3 regions of the Litoribacter ruber genome follow, and region 3 is predicted to be linked to each of the others. Evidence: riboswitches for the same ligand, from Rfam matches in the RefSeq annotation. Region 3 holds a riboswitch; each other region holds the start of a gene.

Region 1 (5,171 bases), on a different contig from region 3:
TGATGGTGGGGCTCTATGCCGATATGGGCATAAACTTTTACTATACCGCCATGTCAATCTATGGCTGGTATGTATGGAGCAAGCCTACGCCAACAGGTGAAGAAAGGCCCGTGACCTACCTCAAAAAAAGCGGCATCTTCTACAGCTTGGCTATTTTTGGAGCTTCCTATCTGACCCTTTATCTGGTATTGTCAAATTACACAGACAGTACCGTGCCCTACTGGGATTCCTTCACCACCTCCTCGGCCTTTGTGGGCATGTGGCTGATGGCCAAGAAAAAGGTGGAAAACTGGATAGCCTGGATCATTACAGACCTCGTATCGGTGCCCCTGTATTGGCATAAGGATTTAATATTGACCTCTTTCCAGTTTATGGTATTCACGGTGATGGCCATTTTGGGTTTAATCGCCTGGATGAAAGCTGCTAAAAAACCCGTTTATGCTTAGAATCGTGATCATTGGACCGGAATCAACCGGGAAAAGCACACTTGCCAAAGGACTTTCTGATCATTTCGGCGAACCTTGGGTCCGTGAATACGCCCGAGAATACCTGGAGCAATTGGATAGGGAATATCGATACGAGGACCTTCTGCCTATTGCCCAAGGCCAAATCCAGCTCGAGGAACTGGCCGCCAAGAATGCTGAGAAGATGCTTTTTTGCGATACGGACCTGCACGTGATCGATGTTTGGAGTCGCCATAAATATGGTAAAACCCATGCTTGGACCCTAGATGAAATCAGCCGCAGGAATTATGACCTCTACCTGCTTACAAACATAGATATGCCCTGGGAACCCGACCCGCAGCGGGAACATCCTGAACCTGAAATGAGGAATTATTTTTTTAATGTTTATTTGGAAAAAATCCAAACCACCAGTGTTCCTTATCAATTGGTTTCCGGCATGATTGAAGAAAGATTGCATGCCTCTATTGAAATAATAGAGGCATTAATGAGAAAAAAACGAATGGATTGAATTATATGTCCAAAGCCGCCGTTAGGTAAATGAAGCAAATCAAAAGATAAAGCAATAAAAAAGGATTTAACCACCTATCAATATTTGCATTTTTGAAAAGTTTAAAAAAGCTTATATTTGCTTAATAGCTATTAAAGTCCCCCCAGTAATACGGCAGCGCTTCAGTGGCCAAAATGAATTAGAATTTCATCATTTCTTTATGCAAAAACCAAAATTCCAGAAATCCACCCCATTTCACCAAACATTAAAAGCACGCGTCCAGAATCATTTCAAAGAAAATAACATTGCCCAAACAGGAAACACCCAGCTTTACACCAAAGCCATAATCCTGACTATCTCATTTGTGGCGGTTTATATCCACCTGCTTTTCTTCACTCCTTTCTGGCCTATTGCCATCCTGGAAAGCATCGTCCTAGGCGGACTGGCGGCCTCGATTGGCTTTAATGTCATGCACGATGGCGCCCATGGCAGCTTTAGCAACCAGCCATGGCTCAACAAACTGGCTGGCTTATCCATCAACTTCCTAGGGGCAAATGTCTTCATGTGGAAAACCAAGCACAACGTGGTCCATCACTCCTACACCAACATTGAAGGTGTGGATGACGATATGAACGCACGGCCTTTCCTACGACTTTGCCCAGCCCAAAAGCGGTATGGCATGCACAAGTATCAGCATCTATATTTCCTTCTGACTTATAGCCTGCTCTATCATTACTGGGTGTTTGTGACCGATTACAAAAAATATGTGACCGGCCGGGTAGGCATCACCCCTATCCAGAAAATGAAAACCAGTGACCACATCTCCTTTTGGGGCTTCAAGTTAGTCCATGCGGTTTTGTTTATGGCACTGCCCATTTATCTGTTAGGTTTTATGCCCTGGTTGGTAGGCTTTCTCCTGTTTGGCTTTTCCACGGGCATCTTCCTGAGCGTCATCTTCCAAATGGCTCACTCAGTAGAGGAAACCATCTTCCCTATCAATGAAGGCGTCCAGCTGGAAGACGACTGGGCTACCCACCAATTGAGAACCACCACTAATTTTGCCACCAAAAATAAGGTATTGACTTGGTTGGTAGGCGGGCTGAATTTCCAGGTGGAGCACCACCTTTTCCCAAAGATTTCCCATATCCATTATCCTGCAATAAGCAAGATCATCAAGGATGTGTGCCAGGAATACCAAGTGCCTTACTTGGAGCACTCCAGACTAAGACAGGCCTTTGCATCGCATTATTATCACCTGAAGGCATTGGGCACAGCTTAATTTCTGAAAAATAATTGCCCACAAAGTCGAAGAAGTCGCACTAAGGTTTAAATCTAACTTAGTGCGGCTTTTTTTTTTATAATAACAATGCCCGCTCATCTCCATTGCTAATTATTTATTCCCAACACTTTTCGCGGCGTTTTTAAAACCTGGTGCAACTCCTTTGCGACCCATTTCCTTGTCCGCGAACCAGTCTTAGCGCCTTTGAGCCCTTTGTGGCCATTTTATTCAACCGTTCATTCTTAATTCCTCATTCCTAATTCTTCTATTTAAGGTTTAAATCTAACTTAGTGCGGCTTTTTTTTTATAATAACATGCCCGTTCTCCATTGCTAATAATTTATTCCCAACCCTTTTCGCGGCTTTTTTAAAACTTGGTGCAACTCCTTTGTACCCATTTCCTTGTCCGTGAACCAGTCTTAGCGCCTTTGAGCTCTTTGTGGCCATTTTATTCAACCGTTCATTCTTAATTCCTCATTCCTAATTCTTCTATTTAAGGTTTAAATCTAACTTAGTGCGGCTTTTTTTTTTATAATAACATTGCCGCTCATCTCCATTGCTAATTATTTATTCCCAACCCTTTTCGCGGCGTTTTTAAAACCTGGTGCAACTCCTTTGCGACCCATTTCCTTGTCCGCGAACCAGTCTTAGCGCCTTTGAGCCCTTTGTGGCCATTTTATTCAACCGTTCATTCTTAATTCCTCATTCCTAATTCTTCTATTTAAGGTTTAAATCTAACTTAGTGCGGCTTTTTTTTTATAATAACATGCCCGCTCATTCTTCATTGCTAATTATTTATTCCCAACCGTTTTCGCGACTTTTTTAAAACCTGGTGCAACTCCTTTGTGCCCATTTCCTTGTCCGCGAACCAGTCTTAGCGCCTTTGAGCCCTTTGTGGCCATTTTCTTCAACCGTTCATTCTTAATTCCTCATTCCTAATTCTTCTATTTTTAATTCCATTGCCGATCTTGATAATATCCTTACCTTTGCTCCCATTAAGGGGTGCCCTAATATAACGGGCTGAGATCATACCCATTGAACCTGATACGGTTAGTACCGGCGAAGGGAAATGAGCGGTTTACAGAAAGTGGAGCAGCCTCCCCTTGGTTTGCTTCTATGTTTAACCAAACTGCCGAAAGGCAACAGTTTTTATCACCATTATTACATGAAAAAGTTAGTATTCATGCTATCCGTCATGCTCATGAGCATCGGCGCCATGGCACAGAACCGTTTGTCCGGCACAGTCACCGATGCCGAAACTGGTGAAACCCTTCCGGGAGCAAACATTATCTTAGAGGGCACCGGCAGGGGAAGCACCACCGACATGATCGGCCGTTACCAAGTCAACAGGATTCCTGCCGGAGATTACGATGTGAGGGTTTCTTACGTAGGGTACCAGACCACAAGGTCAAGCATCAGCATTTCGGCCGATTTAGAATTGGATTTCTCCTTGGACAAAAGCCTGCTTTCCACCGAGGAGTTTATCGTTACAGCCACACGGGCCGGACAGACCACCCCCACAACCTTTAAAACCATCTCCAAAGAGGAACTCAACAAAAACAATCTGGGCCAGGACATTCCTTTCCTGCTAAATTACACCCCATCAGTGGTCAGCCATTCCGATGCGGGAGCAGGTGTGGGCTACACGGGTCTGAGAATCCGGGGTTCCGACCAAACCAGAATCAACGTAACAGTAAACGGGATCCCGCTTAATGATGCCGAATCCCATGGCGTATTCTGGGTCAACATGCCGGACTTTGCCTCATCCGTGGAAAACATCCAGATCCAGCGTGGTGTGGGTACTTCCACCAATGGTGCGGCTACTTTTGGGGCCAGCCTCAACATCCAGACAGATACCAAAAGGGAAGAAAGCTACGCCGAAATCGACAATGGGTTCGGTTCTTTCAATACCCGGCGCCATACAGTGAAAGCCGGAACGGGCCTATTGAACAACAGGTGGGCAGTAGACGCAAGATTATCGCAGATCACTTCCGATGGCTACATTGACCGTGCCTTTTCAGACCTTCGCTCCTATTATCTATCTGGGGGTTATTATGGCGACAACCATGTTTTCAAAATGAATGTATTTGCAGGAGCTGAGCAAACTTACCAAGCTTGGAATGGTGTCCCGGAAAACCTGCTGCAGACCAACCGTACTTTTAACAGCTATACCTACGAAAACGAAACGGATAATTACCAGCAGCAGCACTATCAATTCATCTATGCCGGTAATCTGGATAGCAATTGGAAAGCCAATGCGGCCCTGCACTATACTAAAGGCGCCGGATATTATGAGCAGTTCCGTCCAAATGACCGACTTCTTAGAAACTACGGCATCCAGCCTATTGTGATTGGTGGGGAAACCATTGAAAGAACAGACATCATCAGAAGAAGATGGTTGGACAATGACTTCTATGGGGCGACTTTCTCGCTGAATTACATCTCCGGTGACGGCCGATTGGATGCGATTTTGGGCGGTGGGGCAAACCGTTATGACGGGGACCACTTTGGGGAAATCATCTGGATGAGAGTAGCAGGCGATACGGATATCCGGGACCGTTATTATGACAACAATGCGGTGAAAGATGACCGCAACATTTTCCTTAAAGCTACCTATGAAGTGGTAGACCAGCTTTACCTTTTTGGCGACCTTCAATACAGAGGAATCGACTATAGATTTGTAGGAATCAACAACGACCTCCGAGACATCAGCGGATTCCAAAACTACCATTTCTTTAACCCAAAATTCGGCTTCAGCTATGAGGCGGCCAAAGGCAAAACCTTCTACGCCTCCTATGCGGTAGCCAATCGTGAACCAGTGAGAAGGGATTTCACTGACAGCCCCCTCACAGAGATTCCAAGGCCAGAAAACCTCCAAAACATTGAGGCTGGTGTAAGGACACAGCACAACAATTTCCAATATGGCGCCAATCTCTACTACA
Region 2 (5,171 bases), on a different contig from region 3:
CGCTCATGCTCGTTGCGCCCAAGGGTACCACGGATTCTCTGAATTTCTCCGATTCCCTCGTGGAAATGGAAAGTTCCACGTCAGGGTTAAACATCCGGTATGCACAGATCAACTGCACGAGGTTTTTGTCCGAAACGATCACATTTGGTTCAATTATACCCTCAGCAGGTCTCATGCGCGGAAAAGATATGGAATATTTGCTTTGCCAGTAGGTCTTTTGCAGATAATCCAGATGCAGGGCACAGAAGAAACTGTCGGTTCTCCAGGCCTCCAAACCCAGAAGCACACCTAGTCCAATTTTGTGGACTTTCGCCTTACCGACGCGGTCAGGTGTTTCTAACCGATAATTGAAGTTGCTCTTTTTTCCCTTTGGATGATAAACTTTGTAGGTATCTCGGTGGTAGGTTTCCTGATAAACCAGCACGGCATATACACCCAATTCCTGCAATCTTTCGTATTCTTCCTGCTCCAAAGGTTGTACTTCGATCGATATGTTGGCAAATTTATCCCGGATCAGCTTGACCGCATTGGAGAAGTAATTGATGTTGACGGTATAATTCGCCTCGCCGGACACCAATAGCACGTGTTGGAAGCCCAGGGCCTTGATGGCTTCGACTTCTTCCAGCAATTCGGAGTCAGAGAGCGTCTTTCGCGGGACACGGTTGTTGAAGCTGAAGCCGCAGTAGGTACAGATGTTTTGGCACTCGTTGCTCACATACATGGGCGCGTACATCTGTATGGTTTTGCCAAATCTCTCCTTGGTCAGTTGGTGGCTCACCTGGGCCATTTCTTCCAGAAACGGTTCGGCCGCAGGACTGATCAGGGCCATAAAATCCTCTAAATTTCGCTTTGGACTACGGATGGCACGGATTACGTCTGCTTCCTGCTTGCTGTTGATTCTTTCGCTGATTTCCTCCCAGCTGTGATTTTCAAATACTTCTACGAAACTCTTCTGCACAATTCGGTCTTGGTTATTCATTCAAAAATTGGGTGAGGGGAGAGGATGCCTCAGCGTGGCTGCTGATTTTACCCAATCTGGCTTCAAATGCCATTCTACCAGCCTCAACAGCTAATTTAAAGGCCTTGGCCATTTCCCTTGGATTTCCAGCCACGGCAATGGCTGTATTGACCAAGACCGCATCGGCACCCATTTCCATAGCTTTGGAGGCGTCCGATGGAGCTCCAATGCCGGCATCTATGATCACTGGCACACGGCTTTGCTCAATAATGATCTCCAGGAAGGTTTCGGCTTTGAGTCCTTTGTTTGTCCCAATGGGGGCACCCAGTGGCATCACAGCAGATGTCCCGGCATCCTCCAGCCTCTTGCATAGCACAGGGTCGGCGTGGATGTAGGGCAGTACAATAAAGCCCATTTTGGCAAGTTCCTCAGTGGCCTTAAGCGTTTCGATGGGGTCCGGCATCAGGTATTTTGGATCCGGGTGGATTTCCAGCTTCAGCCAATTGGTCTCCATGGCCTCCCTGGTAAGCTGGGCAGCAAAAATGGCTTCCTTGGCATTTCTGACTCCGGAAGTATTAGGCAAAAGGTTAATATGCGGATGTTGCAGATGGGTGATGATCTGGTCGGTATCGGTTTCCATATCCACCCTCTTAAGTGCCACGGTTACCATTTCACTTCCCGAAGCCAGCACAGCCTCCTCCATATCCTTATTGCTCCCGAATTTTCCTGTTCCCAGAAAAAGGCGGGAGGTAAATTCCTTATCTACTATTTTTAGCGGCTTCATAAAGTTTTCTGTTAAAATTTTTAATACTTGAATTGGGATCGTCCAGAAGGGCAGATGATACCGCCACTCCATAAACTCCGCATTCCAGTAATTGCGGTATATCCTCGGCATTTACGCCTCCTATGGCATAAATGGGTACCTGACCCGAGGTCAGTTTGCTGCAGATGTCCGTGTATCCCTCAAAACCGAGGATTGGGCTTAGTTTCTCTTTGGTGACTGTAAATCTCAATGGGCCCAAGCCTACATAATCCACTCCCTCATCAAGTCTTTGCTGTACATGCTTCAAGGTATTGGCTGTTCCACCGATGATTTTCTTTACGCCCAAAATCTTACGTGCTTCGGGAATGCTTCCATCATCAAGGCCCAAATGTAACCCATCTGCATCAAGCTCCTGAGCGGCTTTGATATGATCGTTGATCAGAAGTTTGGCTCCATAGGCCTCAGTAAGGCTTTTGACTTCCGTTCCGATTTTTAGAATCTTGTTTAAGGAGGCGCTTTTCCATCTAAACTGCACCCATTTGCAGCCGGCATCCAAAACCAATTTAATTCCCTCAAGTTGCTCTTCGGCCGTATGGCCATGACTGATAAACTGCAATCTTTCCATCACACACTTTCTTTAAATTGTAATGCCAAATTTAGTTCTTCCAAGGCTTTGGGTTGGGTGGATTTCCATATGCCTCCTAACAGTGCGGCACCTGAAAAACCCATCTCCATCACCAGGGGAAGCTTTTCGTTGGTAATGCCCCCTATGGCAATGAGATTGTGGTCAATATCCCTTACCTTTTCCCATTTTTTTGGATCAAAGGGTTCCCCATATCCTTTTTTGCTAATGCTTGGAAAGACAGGTCCCATGAAGATGTAATCAAAGTAGGGTGGTAGTGTTTCCAGGGTGTCAAATGAATGGACAGAGGTGCTTAGGTGAAATCCCTGATTTTTCTGGTTTTCAATTTCCTCGACCGGCGTACTTTCCCGAAGGACCTCAGAAAAGTGGAGTCTTTTGATCCCTAAGGGTCGGGCAATATGGTGATGGGAATGCAGGGCAAGTTTCTCCCTGTGCTCATGTCCTATGAGCTCAACCAAGCGGACAAGGGCATTTTCGGGAAGAAGGGGTTTTTTGAGGTGAAAACGTTCTACTCCACAGGCTAGATAGCTCCGGATGAGCTCAGCTTCTTTGCGTACCGGCACGAGTGAAGAGAACAGTATAATTTTCATCTCAGCCCCCTTGAGTTGCTTTGAATACTACCACTTTTGCGGAATCCCTGATGATGGTTTCCGTCCATTTATTGCGAGGAATCACCTGATTTTCTATAGCTAGGGCAATTCCTTTTCCATTATTGGGAAAAGTCACCGATACCAATTCTGCAGCGCTGATTTGCTCATACTGGGGTAGGGACTTGGGGGTGTTGTTCAGAATTATTTCCATTTATGGTGAAATTTTGACTCAGAAATACAACACTTTAGGTTTGGTCTCTATGTGGACCTAGACTTTTCCCTTCGACAGTCCGAACTGCATCAGGTTCAAAGGGTATGATCTCAGCCCGCCGGGGCACCCCTAAAGTATTTAATACAAAGATAATAGTTTTGGGCAGAAGACCTACCCTCATTTCTCCACTAAGTATTTCCAGTACCTCTTCGGTACGTGTTGCAGATGCAGCTTTGGATTTTTGCGGCTGGCTATATTGGTGGATTTAAAGTAGTTTTTCCATAAGGATTGAAATTCCATTTCCGTATCGTCCCATTCTATGCTGATAAGGGCAGGGGTTTCTGAATTTTCAGTTTGGTGAAATTCTACGGGTACTACTTTAGTCAAATCATAAAAGACCCCGTAATTTCTCTTGAGGTCAAATATCATCCACTTTTGGTCTGCATACCGGTTTTTGAAATGCTCCGAAATCAGCGGCAGCACATCAAAGTCTGGCTCAATGGTGGCATAGTAAATCTGGTCTGAGGCCAACTTGAACCTGACAAAAGCGGTCATCCGGTGCCTTTCCCTGCTGAGCTTTTTCATGATTTCCTGCAAGGCCAACACAGATGGGTGTCCGTAATCCTTGAGCACATCTTTTTCTGACTTCAGGGCATAGCGCACCACTCCAGATACGATATTCCCCACGTTTGTCTGCTCCGAAAGGGTGGCTTTCCATAAACTCTGAAGACCACTTTTTCCCAAGAGTGATTGGATTTTCGTTTTTACTCTTTCTGCTTTTTCCTGATCGGCAGACACTTTATGTATTTTTTCAAAAAGCTGTGGCCCCAGATCACCTTCAATATATATTTGAGGCTCGGCTATTTTTAGGGCGTAGCTTTCAAAAATTGCCGTCAGCAAGCCGTCAAATGATCCGTCATAGGTAAAATAGCTCATTGGAAAAGGGAAAGTTGAGGGGAGAAGTTTGCGGAAAATTTGCTGCTGCCATTTTGGAGGATAAGTTGACGCAGGGTCAAACTGTCCATGTCCCTGGCACCCACGTGATTTCCACAGGTGATAAAATGCTGGGCGCGGTTCATGGCAATTCCAAATTTGCGAAGCTTGTCCATATTCAATGCCCCAAATTTTCTGGCCGCTATTATCTTTTTGGCAGATTTCACTCCCACGCCCGGTATTCTGAGTATCAAGTGGTAATCAGCCTTATTGACGTCAACAGGAAAATATTCCCGGTTTCTCAAGGCCCAACTTAACTTAGGGTCAATCTCTAAATCTAGGTTCGGATGTGTTTCATTGACAATCTCCTGAGGGTTGAACTGATAAAATCGCATCAGCCAATCGGTTTGGTAAAGACGGTTTTCCCGCACCAAAGGCACAGGAGTGCCTAGAATAGGTAAGTTTTGGTGTTCTAAAACAGGTACATAGCCTGAGAAGTACACCCTTTTGAGATTGAACTTCTGGTAGAGGGTTGAGCTGGTTTTGATGATGTCCAGGTCACTTTCTTTGGTCGCCCCGATAATCATCTGGCTGGATTGGCCAGCAGGAGCAAAAATGGGGGTGGATTTGATCAGTTTCTTTTCCTCCTTAAATTTCAAAATATCCTGCTGAATAGAGGCCATGGGCTTGATCATGTCCTTGTGGTTCTTGTCAGGAGCCAACAATTTTAGGCCTGAAGAGGTGGGGAGTTCAAGATTAACGCTTAGTCGGTCGGCATACAGCCCGGCTTCCCGCATGAGTTCATCGCTGGCACCTGGGATGGTCTTTAGGTGGATGTAACCATTGAACTTGTGTTCCTGCCGGAGTTTTTTGGCGACCTTGACCAATCTTTCCATGGTAAAGTCTGCGTCTTTGAAAATGCCAGAGGATAGGAAAAGGCCCTCAATGTAATTTCGGCGATAAAAGTTGATGGTGAGTTCCACTACCTCATCCACGGTAAAAGCCGCCCTTTTGATGTCGTTGCTTTTTCGGGACACACAGTAAAGGCAATCGTAAATGCAGTGATTGGTCAG
Region 3 (5,171 bases):
AGAGAAAGTGATTGGCTTTGGGAAAGATCCTTTGGGTTTTCTGAACAAGCAAAAAACAAAGCCGCTGCAAAAATTGGATAAAACTTTTTCATAACTTGGTTATAAATATGACTAAAAAATTAAAACTCTGCACTAATCATTAATAAATTTTAAGTTTTAAAAAGTCATAGATACGACAATTTATTAGTGCATTGAAGGCAAAGTAGGTTTTTGTACCTTCTTAGCCATCTTTTCCTGGATTTGTTTTAATTTGGGAAGTTTTTAAAACATACCCCTTTCAACCCGTGCCCGGCTACTTCGATACCAAAATAGAATTTCTGAAAGGCGTAGGCCCCCAAAAAGCTGAGTTGCTCAACAAAGAACTCAACATTTTTACTTTTGGGGAATTGCTGCAGCACTACCCTTTCCGGTATGAGGACCGCACCAAGTTTTACAAAATCCGCCACCTTACTGCCGAACTTGATCACGTACAGATATTGGGCAGGTTGGTCAAAATAGAAACCATCGGTGACGGGAGAAGGAAGCGGCTGGTAGGCTACTTCAGAGACGAAACCGGGGAAATGGAACTGACCTGGTTTAAAGGGGTACAATGGGTGGTCAAAAAACTTACCGTTGGAGCGGTTTATATTGCTTTTGGAAAGCCCAATCAATACGGCCGTAAATTCAGCATCGCCCACCCCGAACTCGAAATCTATACAGCGGCAACAGAAAACCGAAATGCCTTTCAGCCGATCTATTCCACTACCGAAAAACTACGGGCAAAATTTCTCGACAGCAAGGGCATTTCCAAAATCATGGAAATCCTGCTGCAAAATGCCCTACCTCAGATCCACGAAACTTTACCGACAAGCATTTTGGAGAGGTTCAACCTTCTGGCAAAAAAGCCTGCGATCAAAGAAATACACTTTCCCTCAAACCCTGAGGTTTTGAGAAAAGCCATTTATAGGCTAAAGTTTGAGGAGTTTTTTTATGTACAGCTCAGGTTGTTGAAACTTAAATTGACCCGAACGGAGAAATCCCAGGGGCAGATTCTTTCAGATACCAACCTGCTGACGGAATTTTATAAAAACCATATCCCGTTTGAACTTACCGGAGCGCAGAAAAGGGTGATCAAGGAGGCTTATAACGACATGCGATCGGGAAAGCAGATGAACCGGTTGATCCAAGGCGATGTAGGGAGCGGCAAAACCATGGTGGCTTTTATCTGCTGCCTGGTGGCCATAGGCTCATCGTCACAGGCTTGTCTGATGGCACCCACGGAGATTTTGGCCAACCAGCATCATGAGGGCTTGAAGGAATTTGCGGATATGATGGGGCTCAATATTGCCTTGCTGACAGGCAGCACCAAGAAGTCGGAACGGAAAAAGATCCATGCAGCTTTGTTGAGCGGAGAACTCCATATACTCATCGGCACCCATGCGCTTTTGGAAGATATCGTCCAGTTCAAGAATCTTGGCCTAGCCATCGTGGATGAGCAGCACAGATTCGGTGTGGCCCAGCGGGCAAAACTTTGGGCCAAAAACAAGCAGTTTGTTCCGCATGTACTGGTCATGACCGCCACGCCTATTCCCAGGACTTTGGCGATGACCCTTTACGGGGATCTCGACATTTCGGTCATTGATGAGCTACCGGCTGGCAGAAAACCTATCCAGACTGTACACCGCTATGACAAGGACAGGCTCAAGGTTTTTGGGTTTATCAAGAAAGAAATCGAATTGGGCAGGCAGGTTTATATAGTCTATCCGCTCATTGAGGAATCGGAAAAGATGGATTTAAAGAGCTTGATGGACGGATATGAAAGTATCGCCAGGGCCTTTCCGCAATATCCACTCAGCATCGTGCACGGAGCAATGAAGCCGGCTGACAAGGATTACGAGATGCAGCGGTTTGTCAAAGGAGAAACCAAGATCATGGTGGCCACCACCGTGATTGAGGTGGGTGTAAATGTGCCCAATGCCTCAGTCATGATCATTGAAAATGCGGAAAGGTTTGGCCTCTCCCAGCTCCACCAGCTCAGAGGGCGCGTGGGACGTGGCGCCGAGCAGTCCTATTGTGTGCTGATGAGCAAATATGAACTCTCCAAAGACAGCCGAATCCGCCTTGATACCATGGTCAGAACAAATAACGGTTTTGAGATTGCAGATGTAGATCTCAAACTGCGTGGCCCTGGTGACCTGATGGGCACACAGCAGAGTGGCATCATGGACCTGCTGATCGGTGACCTAAGCAAGGATGCCCCTATCTTGGCCATTGCAAGAGATGCCGCCCAGAATATCCTGGCCGAGGACCCTGATCTCAGCCACCCCAGCAATGCCCTGATCCTACGGCAGGTTCAAAGCCAAAGAAAACATCAGGTCAATTGGAGCAGGATAAGTTGAGGCGTAAAAGAAAAGGACACAGAGTTTAAATGGGTTTTAAAAAAAAATAGTTTCACAGAGTTTTTTGCTGAAGCCTGACAAACACCTCCCCTTTAATAATTTTCAGCTTTTGGAAAATCTCAGCTAGGAAATCCGTAAATTTAATCTCCACTAATTTTCTTCACCATGAACATCAAAAAAAGACTTTTAATCGCTTTATTTTTCTTTTCCATCACCAACCTTGCCCTTTCCCAAACCCGTGCCCTTGACCTGGAGGCTGCACAGAAGATTTCAGATGCGGCTGAGGAGCGGGCCAGACAGGACAACTGGAACGTGGTCATTGCCATTTTGGATGAAGGTGGGCATTTGCTGGCCTTGAGGCGCATGGACGGCACCCAGGTGGGCAGCGTGGAAGTGGCCATTGCCAAAGCAAAAACTTCTGTCTATTTCAAGCGGTCTACCAAGGTTTTTGAAGATGGAGCCAAGAGCGGAAACAGCCATTTAATGAGTTTGCCGAATGTGGTAGCCGTGGAAGGTGGGTTGCCAATCAAAGATGGAGACCGCGTGATAGGAGCCATCGGAATCAGTGGGGTAACAAGCGAACAGGATGGAATCATCGCCGAAGCGGCTCTAAAAGCTTGGCCATAAATTGCCTTCGATGGCAGGATTTACTAACTTAGTTCCCATAATCAAACTTTAGGGGTGCCCAGTTGGGCTGAGATTATACCCTTTGAACCTGATGCAGTTCGCACTGCCGAAGGAAAAAGTTGCGTATTGACTTTTCAAAGGGACTCCTAACTAAACCCACAACTACCATGGAGTCTATTATCAAAAACCTACAGCTTGTAAGGCAAAAAAGCCCGCTGGTTCACAACATCACCAATTTTGTGGTGATGAACAATACGGCCAACGCCATATTGGCCATTGGGGCCTCCCCCATCATGGCACATGCCCACCCTGAGGTGGAAGATCTCATTGACTTGGTTGGCGCCTCGGTAATCAATATCGGCACATTGGACGAATATTGGGTAGACAGCATGATGCTCGCCGCCAAAAAGGCCAACTCCATTGGCAAACCCTGGATTTTGGATCCTGTAGGTGCTGGTGCCTCCAAATACCGCAATGATACCCTTGCCGAGCTTCTCCACCACAAACCGACCGTCATCCGAGGCAACGCCTCCGAGATCATGTCTTTGGCCAAAATCGACATCGCATCCAAAGGTGTGGACAGCGCCAACACCTCCGATGAGGCCGTTGAGGCTGGAAAAAACCTCTCCAATTCTACCGGTGCCGTGGTGTGCATTTCAGGGGAAAAGGACTATGTAATCCAAGGCGACAGGGTTTCGATGATAGAAAATGGCCACGAACTCATGGGCCAAATCACGGGAATGGGCTGCACAGCCTCGGCGTTGATAGGGGCATTTGCCGCTGTAATAGATGACCCATTTGATGCCACCGTATCGGCTATGGCGGTTTTGGGCATGGCAGGGCAGATGGCCTCTGAGATGGCATCCGGTCCTGGGACCATGCAACTCTACATTTACGACTGCCTCCACCAGATGGGCGACACCGATATCACCAACCTTGCCAAAATCAGCATGCTCTAAATGGATTTTGCAGATTTTCCATTCCGCCTGTATTTAGTAACTGACCAAAAAGCCTGTCTGGGAAGGGATTTCTTTTGGGTAATGGAAGAGGCAATCAAAGGCGGCGTGGAGATCATACAGCTACGTGAAAAGGATCTTGCCACACCTGCTTTCACCGAAAAAGCCCTTCGTCTAAAGGAAATTTGTTCGAAATACAACGTGCCGTTGATAATCAATGACAACGTGGAAGTGGCCAAAGCAGTAGAGGCGACAGGACTTCATATCGGGCAGAAAGATGAAAGTCTGCAACAGGTAAAAAGCCTCTTGGGCAGCCACTACCCTGTGGGCCTTTCGCTGGAACAGGCCTCAGAATTGACAAAGGCAGGCAGCGAGTTTGCCTGGTATTATGGAGTAAGCCCAATTTTCACCACTCCCACCAAAGCTGACACCTACACGGAGTGGGGCTTGAATGGGCTGCAAAACCTGAGACAGATGACCAGCAAGCCCCTGGTGGCAATAGGCAATATCAAAGTGAGCAATGCGGAGTCGGTAATTCGGGCCGGAGCGGATTGCCTGGCGGTGGTCTCCGGCATCTGCAGTGACCCTAGCCCCGCCAAGGCTGCCGAGGAATTTCGAAATCAAATTGAAAAGAGTATAAGTTAAAACCTGCCAGATTGGATAAATTTCACGAATAACCTGGCAGGTTTTATAATAAGTCACCCATGAAAAACTATTTAAGAAATAAATATATTCCCGTCCTCACCATTGCCGGATCGGACAGTGGGGGGGGCGCGGGGATACAGGCCGACCTCAAGACCTTTTCCGCACTCGGTTGCTTTGGCACCTCTGCCATTACAGCAATCACGGTTCAAAACACCTTGGGTGTGACAGCAATCCACTCCATTCCTCCTGATATCATCAAAGGGCAAATTTTGGCCGTGATTGAGGACATCAAGCCCAAGGCCATCAAAATAGGCATGCTGGACAGGCCTGAAGTTGTGGATGTCATTGTAGAAACACTTAAGAGGTATCCGAAAATCCCGGTAGTGTTTGATCCCGTGATGGTGGCCACCAGCGGGGACAAGCTCATCCAGGATGAAACCGTGGAGGCACTCGCCAAAAAACTAATCCCCCTCTGCAAAGTAATTACCCCTAATCTGGATGAGGCGGAAATACTGACCGGGATGAAAATCACTGACAAGGACGAGATGGAGATTGCCGGGCTAAA

Evidence for each region. Region 3 has a riboswitch for thiamine pyrophosphate ahead of thiM (hydroxyethylthiazole kinase). Riboswitches for the same ligand answer to the same signal wherever they lie in the genome.
Region 1: another riboswitch for thiamine pyrophosphate. It lies ahead of KI659_RS09955 (TonB-dependent receptor); the one in region 3 lies ahead of thiM (hydroxyethylthiazole kinase).
Region 2: another riboswitch for thiamine pyrophosphate. It lies ahead of thiS (sulfur carrier protein ThiS); the one in region 3 lies ahead of thiM (hydroxyethylthiazole kinase).

The regions. Positions count from the first base shown of each region.
Region 1 covers NZ_JAHCMY010000004.1:268,766-273,936, forward strand. Annotated here, with positions in the region: gene pnuC (nicotinamide riboside transporter PnuC) at 1-446, shown strand, start outside; gene KI659_RS09945 (AAA family ATPase) at 439-972, shown strand; gene KI659_RS09950 (fatty acid desaturase family protein) at 1,172-2,230, shown strand; TPP riboswitch at 3,218-3,313, shown strand; gene KI659_RS09955 (TonB-dependent receptor) at 3,395-5,171, shown strand, end outside.
Region 2 covers NZ_JAHCMY010000010.1:44,591-49,761, reverse strand. Annotated here, with positions in the region: gene thiH (2-iminoacetate synthase ThiH) at 1-979, opposite strand, end outside; gene KI659_RS14835 (thiazole synthase) at 972-1,742, opposite strand; gene thiE (thiamine phosphate synthase) at 1,717-2,346, opposite strand; gene KI659_RS14825 (thiamine phosphate synthase) at 2,346-2,954, opposite strand; gene thiS (sulfur carrier protein ThiS) at 2,956-3,165, opposite strand; TPP riboswitch at 3,215-3,306, opposite strand; gene KI659_RS14815 (TIGR03915 family putative DNA repair protein) at 3,343-4,101, opposite strand; gene KI659_RS14810 (putative DNA modification/repair radical SAM protein) at 4,098-5,171, opposite strand, start outside.
Region 3 covers NZ_JAHCMY010000002.1:48,372-53,542, forward strand. Annotated here, with positions in the region: gene KI659_RS04900 (DUF4221 family protein) at 1-92, opposite strand, end outside; gene recG (ATP-dependent DNA helicase RecG) at 285-2,378, shown strand; gene KI659_RS04910 (GlcG/HbpS family heme-binding protein) at 2,544-3,005, shown strand; TPP riboswitch at 3,046-3,137, shown strand; gene thiM (hydroxyethylthiazole kinase) at 3,173-3,964, shown strand; gene thiE (thiamine phosphate synthase) at 3,965-4,606, shown strand; gene thiD (bifunctional hydroxymethylpyrimidine kinase/phosphomethylpyrimidine kinase) at 4,666-5,171, shown strand, end outside.